3 regions of the Brachymonas moutaii (nom. illeg.) genome follow, and region 2 is predicted to be linked to each of the others. Evidence: riboswitches for the same ligand, from Rfam matches in the RefSeq annotation. Region 2 holds a riboswitch; each other region holds the start of a gene.
What was found. Region 2 has a riboswitch for cobalamin ahead of ACP2WS_RS05315 (energy-coupling factor ABC transporter permease). Riboswitches for the same ligand answer to the same signal wherever they lie in the genome.

Region 1 (5,537 bases), on a different contig from region 2:
GTCGATGCCGAGCGAATGCGCCGTTTCCTCGCCCAGGCTCAGTGCCTGCAGTCCCTGTCGTGTACCGGCCAGCACCAGCAGGCCGACAACGATCGCCGGCACTGCCAGCCAGACCTCCCGCATGCTCCGATCAGCGAGCGACCCCATCATCCAGAACACGATTTCCTGCAGCGCAAAGGCATTGCGCGACCAGTTCATGACCAGGGCGATCAGCGCTCCTGCCAGAGAGGAGATGGCCACGCCGGCGAGGAGCAGCGTGGTCGTGTCTTCGCCCCGCCGCGCCAGGGCCAGTACCAGCAGCACCGCCAGCAGGGTGCCTGCCATGCCGGCAAGCGGCAGGGCCAGAATGGCGAGCTGGGCGAGGCCGGTATACAGGGCCACCACAGCTCCCAGCGCAGCCCCGCTCGTGATGCCGAGCAGGCCCGGCTCGGCCAGCGGATTGCGCAACAGCCCCTGCAGCGCCGCGCCCGACATGCCGAGTGCCGCCCCCACGGCCACACATAACACGGTGCGCGGCAAACGCAGATCAATCAGAATGCGCGTGGGCACCCACTCCCCCGCCCAGACTCCACTCAGCAGCCGCCAGGGCGAGAGATTGACATACCCGATCGCGAGCGACAGCAAAATGAGCCCCCCCAGCATTGCTCCCGCGCCCGCCAGCTTCATCCGGCTGGCTGCTGCGGTGCCACCGAAGCAGGTTTTTCCGGCAGATACATCACGCTCCATCATGCCGACTTCTCCTTGCGCACCAGATGTCTGCGGGCCTCCAGCATGCGCACCACATCCAGACTCCAGGGGCCTCCGCAAATGGTCATGCGCGTGGGAACCACCATCTCTCCCAGCCTCAGGTGGGCCAGCGCCACCGGCAGCCGGTCCCGGAACTCGATGCTGGGCTCGTCCCGACCATAGTCCGGCGTCAGCAGCAGATCCGGCTGGGTGGCCACCAGCCGTTCCATGGGCAGATACCCGTATCCGCGCAATCCGGCCATGGCTGCGGCATTCCGGTATCCAGCGAGTTGCAGCAGCTCATCGAACATGGTGCCCGTGCCACTGCCATAGCCCATCCAGCTGCGCTCTGCTGCCACAGGCTGCAGGGTGGCGGACTCTTGTGCACGTGCTGCGCGCAGAGCCTGTACCTCCTGCTGCATGCGCGCCACCAGCGCACGCCCCCGCTCGGGTCGCGCCACAGCCTCGGCCACCACCATGGTCTGGATGGCCACTTCGTGCAGCGAATTCGCCAGCGGCACTTCCACGACGCGCACACCGAGCTGGCGCAGCATCTGAGCCGTGTAGCGTGTGGTGTACCGGCCCACCAGCACCAGATCGGGCCGCAGCCGCAGGATGCTCTCCGCATCGCCTCGCACGCCGGGAATGCCGCGGGCACGCTCGGCCAGCATGGACATGCGCGGGTCATGGGCCAGCTCGCTCACCGCCACCACCTGATGGCGATCGGCAAGCTGCAGCACCAGCTGATCGGCGCACAGATTGAGCGATACGATGCGCTGCGGCCGGGCTGCAGCCGGCGCCGCAGAAGAGGAGGCAGATTTCCCTTGCGAACTGGCCTGCGGCCCGGGGACCACAGGCGCAGCCGCGTCACGGCATCCGGCCAGTGCAGCTGCCAGCATGAGCACCGCCGGCAGGCACCGCCCCCTGCGCCCCATGGAGCGCACCGCTCCTGCCGCCCTGCCGAGTCGCCCTGGCCTGCGCATCGTCCGCCCTGCCTTACAGGAAGTCCCAACGATAGGTCAGCTTGACCTCACGCCCCGGCATGGGGTAGCCCGGCACCACCTGGTAGGCGCGGTTGAACAGGTTGTCCACCGCCACCCGCACCGTCTGGTGAGCTGCCGGCTTCCAGCTCATGCTGGCATCCCACAGGGTATATCCACCCTGCTGGCCCAGCGTGCTCGTCCAGTCCGCCCAGTAGGCAGTCTTGAGCGTGCGGCCGACATACCGGGCTCCCAGATGGGCTCCCACATTGCCCCAGTGGCCATCGAGCGAGGCCCGCAGCGTCTGGCGCGGCACGTATTCCAGATCCGTCCAGCCCGAGCCGTTGTTCTGCTCCGCGCGGAAACTGTAGCTGTAGCCCACCCCCAGATCCAGCGCCGGGGTGATGCGCCAGCGGCCACTCAGCTCCATGCCCTGCATCCGGGCTCTGTCGGCATTGGTCCACGAGGACACATTGCCCGGCAGCGTCACCGCCACGATCTTGTCGTGCACGCGCGTGTCATGAAGGGTCACATCCGCGTTCCAGTTGTCCTGCTCTGCCGAGAGGCCGATGTCGGCGCTGACGCTGCTCTCCGGCTTGAGCGCCGGATTGCCCTGGTAGTCCATGCCGTAGCTCGAATACTTGCCCGCAAGTTTCCAGGCGCTCGGAGCCGCATAGCCCCGGCCGATGGTCGCATGCAGCGCCAGTGCAGGCGTGAGGGCATGGCGGATGCCGGCACTCGGGCTGAACTGGTGGAAGTTGCGGCTCTGCGGAGCGTTGTCCGGGAAGTCATCCGTGTCCAGGGTGGACAGACGAAAATGGTCGTATCGTCCCCCCACATAGGCCGACGTGCGTCCGTCGTTGAAGCGGACGTTCTGCTGGGCATAGAGCGCAGCGTTTTCCTGTCGGCTGTCTGGCTGGTAGACCGACGGGGAACCATACCAGTAGCTCACCGAGCGCGCCTTCTGTACCTGGTAGTCGAACCCGTAGACCAGCTCCGCACCGGGGTGCCACTGCCATTCGTCCTTGAGCTGCACCCCATGCCAGTCCAGTGCCGACTGGAACGAGGGAGTCCTGGAGCCATCGGTGGCCACGTCGTCCATGGACGTATGTTCCTCACCCCTGTAGCCCGTGATGCTGAGTGCATGGTTGCCCACATCCCCCCTGAGCACGGCGCTGTAGAGCCGATGGGTCATGTCCTTGACCGTCGGCGTGCCCGAATAGCCAGGCAACGCTCCAGGATTCTCCACATCGTTGCCCTTGAACAGATCCGCGCGCACGTCGAGCTGCCACTGCGGCGCCAGCCTGAATCCCAGTCGCAGGTCATGGTGGTAGGTGTCATAGCCGCTCGGATGCGCCGTTCCTCCCGGGTAGCTGTAATCGCCCTGACGGTGCCATCCGCCGAAATAGTCGAAATTGAGCCAGGGTGTCAGTGCACCGCCAATGTCTCCCTGCACCTCGCGCTGGCCCATAGTGCCGGCAGACACCTCCACACCACCCTGCAGCGCACCCGTGCGGCGCACCGGAATCAGGTTGATCACGCCTGCCATGGCCTGCGAGCCATAAAGGGACGACGCAGGCCCCTGCAGCACCTCGATGCGGGACACGCCAGCGGTGGGCATCATGCTCAGCTCGTTGACGATGGCCGGAATGCCATCCTGCAGCACCAGCGTCTGCAGCGATTCGCCCACCATCGGGCTATAGGGCGTGAATCCGCGCATGCCCACGGCCGAGGACAGCCCCGGATACTGCTTGATGTCCACGCTCGTGGTCTTGCCCAGCAGATCGGCCAGCTCCGCATGGGGCGTCGCCTCGATCTGTCTGCGCGTCACCACCTCGATGCGCTGGGGCGTGTCCTTCACGGACATTTCGGCACGCGAGCCGGTGATCACCACGTTGTACTCCGGGGCATCGCCCCCGTCGGCGGAATCGCGCGGTGCCTCCCCTGCCGATGCCTGTGCCGCCGCAGTGCCCGAAGTCTGCGCCACGGCAGCCGCCACCGGACTGAGGCAGAACAGCAGCCCTGCCAGCCGGAACATAGAAATGGAATGTGTCATTGTCGATACGGTGTATGACCGCATTGCACGCATCCGGAAAAACACGCCAGCCGGAGTGCCCCGCACTGCCTTGCCTTGCACCCCCATGCCGGCCCCCGCGCGCTTCCTGAACTGAAACGCACGGACACCCTCTGCACGGACGTGCATGGCTTCATGCCATGCCGCACCCCGAAGACGGACTCCCGGTCTGCTCCCCGCAAACGGTCAAGATACTGGCTGCCGCACCCTGAAGCGGCAGCACGCTGCATGCCAGGCCGGTATCCGGACTCGTGAGTCTTGACGTTTCGCCTTCCCATCCGATGTCGATCCAAGAGAACCGCATTGCACGGACTCCACGACCCAGACAGTGGCTGCCGCGCGGCATGGACCATGTCGCGCAGCATGAAACGCCCACACTCACCCACCGTTGCGGGGGCAGTCCGGGCATGGCGCCCTGCAGGCGCGCACCCGGTTCCCGTTCAACCCTTGCGGGGCACCTGGCATTCTCTCGTTCCTGCCCCGCCTCACAGCGGTGAGGGTTCGGTGCAGGAACTCTCCATTGTATCGGCGATGCGCTCCCATCCCTCTCCAAGTGCATGGAAACGGCAACCTTCGTCATGCAATGCACGGGCAATGCGCGGATAATCTCCTGCATGAGCATCATCATCCATACCCCTGAAGAAATCGAGGAAATGCGCAAGGCATGCCGCTTTGCGGGCGAACTGCTGGACTTTCTCGGTCCCCATGTCGTCCCCGGCATCACCACCAACGAGCTGGACCGCCTCTGCGAGGAATACACCACCAGCCACGGTGCCGTCTCCGCGCCCCTCAACTACGCGCCTCCCGGCCACCGCCCCTATCCCAAATCGATGTGCACCTCGGTCAACCACCAGGTCTGTCACGGCATTCCCAACGACAAGCCGCTCAAGAAGGGCGACATCGTGAACATCGACGTCACTCCCCGCCTCAACGGCTGGCATGGCGATTCGAGCCGCATGTACATCGTGGGCGGTGAGGATGCCGCGCCCCCCTACGTCAGCCGGCTGTGCCGCGTCACCTACGAATCCATGTGGAAGGGTATTCTCGAAGTCAGGCCCGGAGCCCATCTGGGAGACGTGGGCCACGCCATCCAGAAATACGTCGAGAGCCACGGCTACAGCGTGGTACGCGAATTCTGTGGACACGGAGTGGGCCGCGACTTCCACACCGATCCGCAGGTGCTGCACTACGGCCGGCCAGGCACCATGGAGGAACTGGTTCCAGGCATGATCTTCACCATCGAGCCCATGGTCAATGCAGGCCGCCGCGAGATCAAGGAAGGTCCCGATGGCTGGGCCATCGTCACCAAGGACCGATCCCTCTCGGCCCAATGGGAACATGCCGTGGTCGTCACGCCCACGGGCTATGAGGTGCTCACCCTGTCGCCCGGCATGCCCGCGCTGCCCGACTTTGTGCACGCCACTGCGACCTGATGCCCATTCCCGGTGCTCGGCCGGCAGACGCTGTGGCCTTGTCCGGGGAGGCAGTGCCCTGGTGCGCTTCTTGCTTGCCACGGAGTTGCACCTCTCCGGAGTGCCTGGTCAACCTGCCGGTGCCACTCCTTTCCGGTCCTCCGAGAAATCTGCCTTTTCCCCTTTCCCATGAGCACTCCGTCTCCCTTCTCCGCCCCTGCCCCGCTCACGCGCCAGGACTACCAGGCCGCCAAGCAGGCCCTGCTCGCGCCGCTGGCCGATGAATCCGGCAGCGTGCGCGCCATGCGCAGCATCATGGGCATCCTGCACCGGCTGGCGCAACTC
Region 2 (5,537 bases):
CGGTCTGCGTCACCTCCGGCAGGGTCATGGACTCGCCCGCCGCCGCCATCGAGGCCATGGCCGAGGACACTCCCGGCACCACGGCCCAGGCCACCCCCGCCGCATCGAGCGGGCGCGTCATCTCGATGAGCGCGCCGTACAGTCCCGGATCGCCGGTCTGCAGCCGCACCACCGTGTCGTGCTGGCGGGCGCGGGTGATGAGCCATTCGGTCATCTCCTCCAGCGTCATGTCCTTGGAATCGCGAATCTCGCAGCCCGGGGGGGTATAGCGGGTGGCCGCCTGGTCCACCAGCGACCCGGCGTAGAGCACGGCACCGGCCCGCTCCAGCAGACCGCGTCCCTTGACGGTGAGCAGTTCGGGGTCTCCGGGACCGGCTCCCACGAACCAGACTTGCGCTTGCGCGGCATCCATCATGCCGGGCCTCCTTGTGGTTGAGAATGAAGAAAGAATGCATCGGGCAGTGCCTGCACCGCCCCGAGCAGGGCCGCCATGCTGCGCACCGACGGTGCCGCCGGCAGCAGCCCCCGCCTCACCAGCGCCGCCTGCCACTGCGCTGCCTGGGGCAGCGGCTGGCCTGCGGCCTGCAGTGCCTCGGCATGGTGCGGCAGCTCCGCCGCCGGCACCGAGGCCACGCAGCGCCCTGCCCGCAGCAGGTGAATCGCGTCGGCCCAGCCATAGGCAAAATCCACGTCGTGGGTCGAGAGCAGCACCGTCATGCCGTCCGCCACCAGCCCGTCGAGCAGCGCCGCGAGCTCCTGCTGCATGCCGGCATCGAGCCCAGCCATGGGCTCATCGAGCAGCAGCAGCCGGGGCCGCATGGCCAGCACGCCGGCAATGCACACCCGCTTCTTCTGCCCGAAGCTGAGCTGGTGCACCGGCTTGCGCGCCAGCGCCGTCATGCCCACGGCCTCCAGCGCCTCGGCCACCCGGGCGCGCACGGTGGCTTCGTCGAGCCCCAGATTGAGCGGCCCGAACGACACATCCTCGATGACCGAGGCCGAGAACAGCTGGCGATCCGGATTCTGGAACACCATGCCCACCTCCCGCCGCAGCGCATGCAGCCCCCGGCGGCCATAGTCGAGCGGCGTGCCATGCACGCGCACCGCTCCCGACGCCGGCCGCAGCAGGCCGTTGCAGTGCTGCAGCAGCGTGGTCTTGCCCGCGCCGTTGGCGCCCAGCAACGCATTGCGCGTGCCGGAGGCAATGGCCAGGGTGCAGACATCGAGCCCGGCGCTCCCGTCGGGATAGCGGTAGGACACCTCCTGCGCCTCCAGCAGCAGATTTCCCTCCGCCGCCGTCATGCGAGACCTCCGCGCAGGGCCACCATGCCCGCCAGCAGCACCGCTCCGGCACAGCCCGCCACGCGCAGATCGCGTCGGGCATGGGCATAGTCGGGTGCCAGAAAATTCAGCGGGCCGTCGCCATTGCGCGCGCTCGCCGCTGCCTGCAGCGCCAGGGCGCGGCTCCAGATCTGCGCGGCCAGATTGGCCGCCAGCAGCGCCAGCGACCGCACCGAGCGCCGGAAAGGCCCATAGCCCAGCCGCGCCGCCTGCGCCGTGACGCCGTCGTCCCACGCCTCCATGAACACGAACACCATGCGGTAGCACAGCACCATCACATCGACCAGCACCTCGGGCACCCGCAGCCGGCGCGCCAGTCCGATCAGGTCACTCAGCGGCGTGGTCAGCACCAGCCCCACCATGGCCGCCAGCGCCGCCATGGCCCGCGTGCCCGTCAGGGCGGCCTCGGGCCAGCCGGCCGCATGCCAGTGCACCTCCGGCCATCCGCCTGCCGAAGGCGCCACCGCCACCAGCAGCGTCGCGCACGACAGCACCACAAAGCTGCCCGCAGGGGCCACCACCCGCGCATACAGCCGCGCCGGCACCCGCGCGCCACCCAGCGTCACCGCCGCCAGCAGCGCCGCCAGCAGCAGCTCGGCCTTCCAGTCCGGCGCGACAAAGGCCGCCGCCAGGCCACAGCCCGCAAACAGAGCCTTGGCCACCGGTGTCACATCGCGCCAGCGATTGGCATAGGCAGCCTGCTCAATCCACACGGGCCACTCCGGCGGGGCCCGCAGCAGCAGAGGTACGCTCCTGATGGGGGGACTGCTCCGGCGCATGGCCGGCTGCCTCCCGCTCGCGGCGCTGGCGTTCGCGTTCGCGATGGCGCGTCACCGACGCCCCGAGCCAGTAGCCGATCACCCCCGCCCCAATGGCCGCCTGCAGCGCAAACAGCATCGAGGCGATTTCGGGCCCGGGCTCCATCAGGGGCGCAAACCACGGGCGGTAGTGCGGTGCAATCACCGTGATGGCGTCGCGCGCTGCATCGTCCGACCCGCCAAAAAGCGCCTGCGCCTTGCCGTCCGGCCCCAGCGCCGGCGTGCGCACGAACAGGAGCGGCGCCACGGTCAGCACCACAACGCATGCCGCAATGATCCAGAATTGCCGCTTCATGCCCGCACCTCCTGCCCTGCATACAGCGGCAGACCGCGCAGATCCTCGCCCTGCAGGCGCGTCATGGCCTGCACCACCAGCACCGTCAGCAGCCCCTCGCTGATCGCCAGCGGAATCTGCGTCACGGCAAAGATGCCGCCGAACTTGAGCATCGAGCCCGCCACCCCGCTGACCGCATCGGGAAACGCCAGCGCCAGCTGCAGCGAGGTCACCACATACGTCACCAGATCAGCGAGCGTCGCCGCCAGAAACACATTCACGCTCAGCGGCAGGCGCAGCACGCGCCCGACGCGGAACACCGCCGCCGCCATGAGCGGCCCGGCAATGCCCATCGAGAACAGATTGGCCCCCAGCGTCGTCAGCCCCCCATGCGCCAGCAGAAGCGCCTGGAACAGCAGCACCACAAAGCTCACCGGCACCATCGCCAGCGGCCCGAACAGCAGAGCACCCAGCCCCACTCCCGTGGGATGCGAACAGCTGCCCGTGACCGAGGGCAGCTTCATGGCCGAGAGCAGAAAGGAAAACGCCGCCGACACCCCCAGCAGCATGCGCCGCTCCGGGTGATCGCGCAGACTGCGGCGCGCCGACCAGATGCCCGCTGCCAGAAACGGCGCCGAAGCCGCCGTCCATGCCACCGCGTGCTTGAGTGGCAGAAAACCTTCCATGATGTGCATTCGAAACCTCCCGTCGAACCGTGTGATGTGAAAGACACGAGCGCACCACGGCAACAGGAAGATGGGAAGGGAAAGTCTGGGCAGGCCGGCACGGCAGCCGCGCCCCGCCGTTTCCGCAGGGAGGAAACACAGAGGCGCACGCCAACGCGCGGCAGCAGACTCCCAGATCCCCCGGGGAATGGTGCTGGCTCGTCGCGGGCCGGTATTCTGGCTTGCCCTCTTCCTAGTCCGCGCCTTCCCGCGTCGGAGGACGCAGTGGCGTGAGGCGGAGTCGTCAGGCTTACAGCAGCGGGGGCTGCGCCGGAATGGCCACTAGCTGCATGGCGTCACCGGCTTCCCGTTTAACGCAGGCGCCAGACCCGAAGCCCGGCAACCCACGCACCCGTGCCGCCATTATAGGAAGGGAGGTGCGTGCTGGGGAGGGTGCTTGGCTGCGAAGCGGGCTGCCTCGAGCAGCCACTCCCCTGCGTCACCCTGCAGCCCCTTTCGCCCGGAGGTTGCCAGCAGCTCAGGCTCCAGGCACCATGCCATCCCAGACGCAAACAAAAAACATTGACACATGAGCGCAAATAATGCACACTCATCACAAAGGAGATAACCTCATCTGTCTCATCAAAATGGAGAAAGTGATGGCAACACTGTTTCTGAACGTGGACGACTCCCTTCTGTCTCGCGCACTGCTGAACAGCCAGGAACAAGGCATCAGCCTTGAGGCCTGGGTACATGAGGCGCTCAAGGCAGCCTCCCTTAGCCAGGCTCCCGATGCCCCGCACAAGACCGTGAATGTGGACAGCCTCATCTCTAGGCTCTTGGAGAAGGCACGCGCCGTAAACATCAAGGGCGAATTCACTCTGAACGAATTATGCGACGACAGTGACTGGAATGCACTCACGAGCGGAGAGCGCAAAAGCTTGGGCAAGGCCTTTCGCAAAGCCCTTGAAGACACCCATTCTCATCCACCCATTGCCAGGTTCGTGAGGCGCAACAGCGCCAACAAAGCCATTTATCAACGTATCTGACATCCACACCACAAAGCCCCAAGGAGTATTTGCATGTTGAAAGCTGCCTACCTGAGCGCACCCCACGTCCAGGATTTCATCGCATGGGTAAGCAATAACCTGTGCAACAGCACTTTCGCTCACAGCTACATCAACCGCAAGAGCAAAAAGGCCTGGAGCTGCAGCAGCCTTTGCGATGCGTACCACAAGTACCACTGGCCGGCCACTCCTACGCCCTTGGTGCGCGCGCATTCTTCGGTCACTGCCGGCACAACCTTTGCCACCAATGCAGCCATTCTGAGCGTGCTGCAAGCTGAACTGAATACCGGGCTGAGCGCGAACAACCTCAAGCAGGTCACTGACGCCGCAGTGGATGTCATGACCTGGGGCGGTGTACGCCTTGGCAATGTGAGCTGGCTGCTGCGCCCCTCTACTCAAAAGGAATTGCTGGATATTCTGCAAACGACCCGCACGGCACTCAACTCGGGGGATACAGGTCACCCTCCACTCACTGCATCTTCCCTGCGCTTCAACGCAGGCATGTCGAAAATCTACTCACTGATCTGCGATGACTTCATCATCTATGACAGCCGCGTGGGTGCAGCTTTGGGATGGATGGTGGTCAAATTCTGCACCAGCCACCACCTTCACGCAGTACCTGCCGAACTGAATTTCCCCTGGTCTCCCGCCAAGGAATCTGCCCATGCCCTGAACCCCAAACAGCGCAATCCAAGCACGACGCTGTTGCAGTTTCAACGTCTGAAGTCTGGCCCGCACCATGCAGAATGGAACTTGAAAGCCAGCTGGATTCTGGACGCAATTTTGAAGCATCCCACAACTGCTGCATGCACAACTGCCTGTTTTCATGCTCTTGCACCCAACCAGCACCTCCGCGCTCTGGAAGCCGCCCTGTTCATGATTGGCTACGATCTGGGTGGCACTGCATCGCACGGCACTGTTCCCGTCACGTCCACTGCCAGCAGCACCACCAAGGCCCACTCGATGGGAGCTGCATCTTTCTTTAACTGGATTGATGCCTCCACCATTTCCAACAACGTCGCCTTTCGCTATCGGGTGACGCCTGCCGCCATCGAAACACAAGAACAAGACGCTGCCGGCAATTGGGTGACTGGCCCCATCTTTACGGCAGCAATCATCGATGCCACCCTGGCCAATCTCCGGAAACAGTTCCCCTCTGGGGCCAGTTTCCCTCTGTCCAACAGCGCGACTGCGGTGCGCGCAGGAACGGCCACTCCAGGTATCGGCACCGCCTATTTCGCTGCAACAGGAAAATCCGGCAATCCGCCCGATACCAGCAAGCTGGCCGTCATTCTGGAAGACCTGGGTGCCATCATCCCCGTGGATCCCAGCAAGTTCCGTGGGCGTCGCTGGACGATCCCCGCCACATACA
Region 3 (5,537 bases), on a different contig from region 2:
CTTCTGCCCTCCCAGAATCAGCTCGTGGTGCACCGGATTCATGCCCCAGTCTCCACATGGTCAGGCAAAAACAGCGCTGCTGCCGCCTGCGGACTGCTGGCAAACCAGGGGTGGAAATAACTCGCCCGCACATTGCCCTGCGGCCCTGTCCGGTAGAACGCCTCGCCAGCCTTGCTGCGACTCGTCACGCGCGGACTGACCGTGCGGGCCGCTTCGGCCTCCGGCGTGTCCAGGGTCGAATAGTGAAAGGTATGCCCCCGCAGCGGCGGCGCATCGCATCCGGGCACCGCCAGCGCCTGCGGCCCCAGCCCCTGAAGCCGTCCATGCATGCGCACCGTCCCGGGCAGCACACCCCACAGTGGCACGGCAGCTTCCGGTTCCGCGCCCGCTGGAACCAGACCCTCGGCAAGCGCCATCATGCCGCCGCATTCGGCCCACACCGGCCGCCCCGACTGCACATGGCGTCGAATGCTCTCGCGCATGCCGGTCTGGGCCTGCAGCGCCTCCAGATGCAGCTCCGGATAACCGCCCGGCAGCCACAGCGCATCGCACGCCGGCAGCGCCGCATCCTCCAGGGGAGAAAAAAACACCAGCTCGGCACCCAGCGCCTGCAGGGTACGCACATTGGCCTCGTACAGAAAGCAGAACGCCGCATCCCGGGCCACTGCGATGCGCACGCCCTCCAGGCTGCGCGGCTCCGCGTGCAGCCAGGCGTCCAGAGGCGATGCGCCCTCCTCTGTGCAGCGCAAGCCCACGGGGCTCTCCAAGGCCTCTGGCTCCGAAGGCTCCAGCGCCGACGGGAACTCCGTCATCCAGCGACTCGGCACAGACTGCCCCTCATCGGCCACCAGCGGCATGTCCGCGAGTGCATCGGCGGCCAGATCGAGCCGTGCCAGGGCATCGGCCATCTCGGGAGCCAGCATCAGCCCCAGATGCCGCTCGGGCAGAGAAAAATCGGCGTTGCGCATGATCGCGCCCATCCAGTCGTGTGGCTCCCGGAGCCCTCGGCGCAGCATGTCGGCATGGCCACTGCTTGCCACCCGGTTCGCCACCACGCCCGCCCAGCGCACCCCTTCGCGGTAATGCGCCAGTCCATGTGCCAGGGCCCCGAACGTGCCCGCCATGGCATGGGCATCGATCACCGCCAGCACCGGCAGGCCCAGCCGCACCGCCAGATCCGCACTGCTCGGCTCGCCATCGTAGAGACCCATGACGCCCTCGATGAGAATCAGGTCATTGCAGGCAGCCGCCTCGCGGAGCATGCTTCGGCACGCCGCCTCGCCCACCATCCACAGATCGAGCTGATACACCGGCTGGCCGCTTGCGAGCGCATGCCAGCCCGGATCAATGAAATCAGGTCCACACTTGAACACCTGTACCCGCAGGCCACGCCGCGTCCACCAGCGTGCCAGCGCCGCGACGAGCGTGGTCTTGCCCTGCCCCGAGGCCGCAGCACCTACCAGCAGGGCCGGACACGCCACCGTGCCCGCCTGCGCAGAGGATTTCGCCATGATTCGCACATATCCATCCTGCAGCCACACCCATCGCACATGGGCATGCCGCCTCCCACGCCACCAGCCACCCCGCCGGCGCGTGCGCACGAACACCCTCCCTGCCGGGGCTTGGGTGTCCTCCCATGCTGGCCGGTCTCCGGGCTGACGGCGAACCGACGGCACCTTCCCGGGCGAGTGGGCGCTCTCCCAGTGGCATGTGGCCGTGGCTGCAGATCGCGCTCCCCAAGGCATGCGATCCGCACCGTTTTACCGTTGCGGGGGCAGCGCAGGCCGGGACAACGCGCACACCCGCTCTTCGGTGGCGTTCTCCTCCTGCTTCCCGTTTCACCCACGAACCCGTCTGCATGACCGATTCTCGGAATGCCTGCCGACATCGTCTGCTGCGACAGACACCACGCGCGCGATGCGCATGCTTCTACAGGCAGAGCGCCGGCCCGGGGAGATGCATTTCTCTCCAGATTCCTGTGGGCACCAGCAAATCGGCATTCTAGCCTGCCCATCACGGCCCCTGCTCCCTCCCCTGCGGATCAGGGCGCATGGACTACAATGACAGGCATTCAGAGGCCCTCTCCTTCAGCCTGCGGCGGCATGCGCAGGCTGCCTCTTCGCCGCCATGACATCTCCGCACACATCCCCTCTTCTCGATCAGGTTGCCGACCGTGTCGAGCAGCTGCTCACGCGCCATCATGCGCTGCAGCAGGCGCACGACCTCCTGCAGCAACAGGTCATCGAACTTGGACAGGAACGCGATTCGCTCAAGTCCCGGCTGGCAGCTGCACGCGCGCGCATCGACTCCCTCCTCGACCGCATCCCGGTGGATGCCTCCCCCATGCATGCGCCCGTCCTCCCGCCGACGGCCTGGGGAACCCCCGACTCGGTGGATGCGCCGCTCCCCTCCCCCACCGACTCGGCAGCCCCATCCGAGTCCGCCAAGGAACGCCCCGATGAAACAGCTTGAAGTGCACATCATGGGACTGGCCTACATGCTGGGCTGCCCCGATGGCTCCGAGAGCCTGATGCTCGAAGCCGTCCAGAAGGTCGATACCGCCATGTGCCGCATCCGCGATGCCGGCAAGATTCGGGCCCGTGACCGCATTGCCGTGCTGGCCGCGCTCAACGTCGCCTATGACCTCCTCGAACGCGAACAGCTCGCCGCCCGGGAAGCCGCACAGGCCGCAGCAGCCAGTGCCGAAGAAACAGAGTCCACACTCTCTGATGACGCCCCCACCAGCGAGGCCCCAGCCACGCATCCACGCCTGCAGCACCTGCTCGGCGAAATGGAGACCGTGCTCGGCGCCCCTCCCACAGAGCCCGCCGCCGAGGCACTGCCTTCTTCCTCCGGCACCGACTGACCCCTGCATGCCCCCAGCGATGGCTGGCACACAAATTACATGTTCCGCCTGTCTCCAAGGCCGCAACCTTGCCCTACAATGGGGGCGTCTGCACCGGTTCCGGCTTTATAGTTCCTTGAACCAATGCTCTTTGAGCTCGGGCTTGGTATATTGCCCGGCCAGCGTGACCATCTCGCGTAGATGGACCCACGGCCAGTGCTGCCCTCGCCCCCCTGAACCCTCGGTTCAGGATGCGGTCGGTTCCCGTGCAGACACCTCATTCCTCACACCGCTCGCGGTGTTTTTTTACGCCCATCGTTCTGCGGCGCCATGGCGGTGTGCCGCCTCTTGCCATGATTCTCGAACCCCTCACCATCGTTGAACTGGCCGGTCTCGGCCTCATGGGAGGCTTCATGGCAGGGCTCCTGGGCATCGGCGGCGGCATGGTGCTCGTGCCCTTCATCAGCTGGATCATCGTCGCCCACGGTGTGGAGCAGGGTCTGGCCGTCAAGATGGCCATCGCCACGTCCATGGCCACCATCTTCTTCACCTCGATGTCGAGCGTGCGCGCCCATCACCGCCGCGGCATGGTGCGCTGGGATCTGGTCAAGGGCATCGCGCCCGGCATCATGATCGGCGCACTCATCGTCAGCATCGGCATCTTCTCGCTGCTCAAGGGCGCCTGGCTCTCCCTCATGTTCGGCGTGCTGGTCACCGTCGCTGCCCTGCAGATGCTGCTCGACCGCAAGCCCAAGCCCACCCGCCAGATGCCTGGCCCCGGAGGCCAGGCTGCTGCGGGCGGCATGATCGGTTTTCTCTCCGGCCTGCTCGGGGCTGGTGGCGGCTTCATCAGCGTGCCCTTCATGACCTGGTGCAACGTGCCCATCCACAACGCAGTAGCCACCAGCGCTGCACTCGGCTTTCCCATTGCAGTCTTCAACGTGGTGGGATACATCGTCAGTGGCTGGCAGGTGGCCGGGCGCCCCCCCTACTCGCTGGGCTATGTCTGGATTCCGGCCGTGCTGGCCGTCGCCAGCTGCAGCGTGCTCATGGCTCCGGTGGGGGCACGCACGGCCCATGCGCTGCCCGTCAAGGCCCTCAAGCGCATCTTTGCCTGCCTGCTCATCGTGCTCGCGGCCAGCATGACCCGCGAAGGGCTGCGCACGCTCGGGATACAGATCTGACGTCCGAACCGCACGTGGCGCTCTACACCGAGAGCGCTCCATGCCATCGCGCCCGCAGCCTCGGACTGGCGCGATGCAGAAGATCCGGTTTGCGCCACTAGAGTGCCGGAGTGGCACACCACGGGGCCTGCTGATGCATGAGCCCCATCCACAGCGCCACCCCCGCAGTGACAGCCAGCGCCAGACCCGCCAGCCGGATGCCCCACTGACCCTGCGTGCCACCAAGGTGAGGCACCCGCAGCAGCAGCCAGGGCCCTGCCATCAGCGACACGCTGGTTCCCAGCACAAACAGCACCATCACGGCAGCCCCCTGCCAGACCTCGCCGGTCAGGGCTGCCACCATGAGCGCCGAATACAGCAGGCCACAGGGCAGCAGGGCCCACATCATGCCGATCAGCACGGGCCCTGCCAGTCCACGACGCTGCTGAAGCCGCTTGAGACGCTCCCACACCCTGCGTGCGGAGCGATCCAGCCACAGCGGTTGCCTCCCCTGCACCAGCAGCACCAGCCCCAGCAGCAGGGCTGCCACGTGCAGCATGCTCCAGAACGGACGCAGGGCTGCACTGTGCACGGTCATCCATCCCAGCCCCTGCATCGAGGCGGCCGCGACTGCGCCCAGCGCGCCGTAGCCGATCACCCTTCCTACCTGGAACAGGCCCATGGCCAGCGTCTGGCGTCCGCGAACCGGCCCAGCCGCATGACCGATCCCGGCGCAGGCCGCACCGCACATGGCAATGCAGTGTGGCCCTCCGGCCAGCCCCATCAGAAATGCCGTGGCGGCAAGCGAGAGCTGCATCGACACGCCGTCAGATGATCTTGGAAAACCGCGTGCGCGACAGATTGGCCTGCAGGTACTTGTCGAACACCATGGCCACGCCGCGAACGAAATACCAGCCCTGATCCGTCACCTGCAGACGCTGTGCATCCACCTCGACCATCCCTTCTCCCTGCAGCCGTTTCAGATCTTCCAGCTCGCGGGCGAAATACTGACGGAAATCGATCATGTATGCGAGATTGATGGTTTCGTACTCCACCTCTCCCTGACACATGATGGCCATGATCACCGTGCGGCGGATCAGGTCGTCGCGCGTCAGCGCCAGCCCGCGCACCACGGGGAAATGCCCACGATCCAGACAGTCGTAGTACTCCTCTAGTGTCTTGGCATTCTGGCTGTAGGTCGAACCGATGCGCCCGATGGCCGACACCCCCAGCCCGATGAGGTCGCAGTCAGGCTGCGTGCTGTAGCCCTGGAAATTGCGATGCAGGCTGCCCTGACGCTTGGACACTGCAAGCGCGTCATCCGGCAGGGCAAAGTGATCCATGCCCACATACACATAGCCCGCCTGGCTGAAGGCCTGCAGCGACTGCGACAGCATCTGGATCTTCTCGCCGCCACTGGGCAGCGTATAGGCGTCGATGCGCCGCTGGGGCTTGAAGCGCTCCGGCAGATGCGCGTAGGCATAGAGTGCGATGCGGTCGGGCCGCAGCGTGCACACCTGCTCCAGCGT

Region 1: it holds a riboswitch for cobalamin, as region 2 does, so the genes downstream of both, ACP2WS_RS01575 (TonB-dependent receptor plug domain-containing protein) here and ACP2WS_RS05315 (energy-coupling factor ABC transporter permease) in region 2, are expected to answer to the same signal.
Region 3: it holds a riboswitch for cobalamin, as region 2 does, so the genes downstream of both, ACP2WS_RS07620 (cobyrinate a,c-diamide synthase) here and ACP2WS_RS05315 (energy-coupling factor ABC transporter permease) in region 2, are expected to answer to the same signal.

What each region holds. Positions count from the first base shown of each region.
Region 1 is NZ_JBNGEN010000001.1:345,116-350,652, forward strand. It holds gene ACP2WS_RS01565 (FecCD family ABC transporter permease) at 1-729, opposite strand, end outside; gene ACP2WS_RS01570 (ABC transporter substrate-binding protein) at 726-1,625, opposite strand; gene ACP2WS_RS01575 (TonB-dependent receptor plug domain-containing protein) at 1,723-3,762, opposite strand; cobalamin riboswitch at 3,998-4,257, opposite strand; gene map (type I methionyl aminopeptidase) at 4,395-5,213, shown strand; gene glnD ([protein-PII] uridylyltransferase) at 5,382-5,537, shown strand, end outside.
Region 2 is NZ_JBNGEN010000003.1:68,073-73,609, reverse strand. It holds gene cobM (precorrin-4 C(11)-methyltransferase) at 1-415, opposite strand, end outside; gene ACP2WS_RS05330 (energy-coupling factor ABC transporter ATP-binding protein) at 412-1,302, opposite strand; gene ACP2WS_RS05325 (energy-coupling factor transporter transmembrane component T family protein) at 1,299-2,054, opposite strand; gene ACP2WS_RS05320 (energy-coupling factor ABC transporter substrate-binding protein) at 2,044-2,454, opposite strand; gene ACP2WS_RS05315 (energy-coupling factor ABC transporter permease) at 2,451-3,119, opposite strand; cobalamin riboswitch at 3,309-3,529, opposite strand; gene ACP2WS_RS05310 (DUF1413 domain-containing protein) at 3,746-4,147, shown strand; gene ACP2WS_RS05305 (hypothetical protein) at 4,181-5,537, shown strand, end outside.
Region 3 is NZ_JBNGEN010000005.1:134,010-139,546, reverse strand. It holds gene ACP2WS_RS07625 (bifunctional adenosylcobinamide kinase/adenosylcobinamide-phosphate guanylyltransferase) at 1-42, opposite strand, end outside; gene ACP2WS_RS07620 (cobyrinate a,c-diamide synthase) at 39-1,511, opposite strand; cobalamin riboswitch at 1,625-1,869, opposite strand; gene ACP2WS_RS07615 (cell division protein ZapB) at 2,128-2,472, shown strand; gene ACP2WS_RS07610 (cell division protein ZapA) at 2,459-2,866, shown strand; gene ACP2WS_RS07605 (sulfite exporter TauE/SafE family protein) at 3,199-4,029, shown strand; gene ACP2WS_RS07600 (sulfite exporter TauE/SafE family protein) at 4,127-4,825, opposite strand; gene hemN (oxygen-independent coproporphyrinogen III oxidase) at 4,836-5,537, opposite strand, start outside.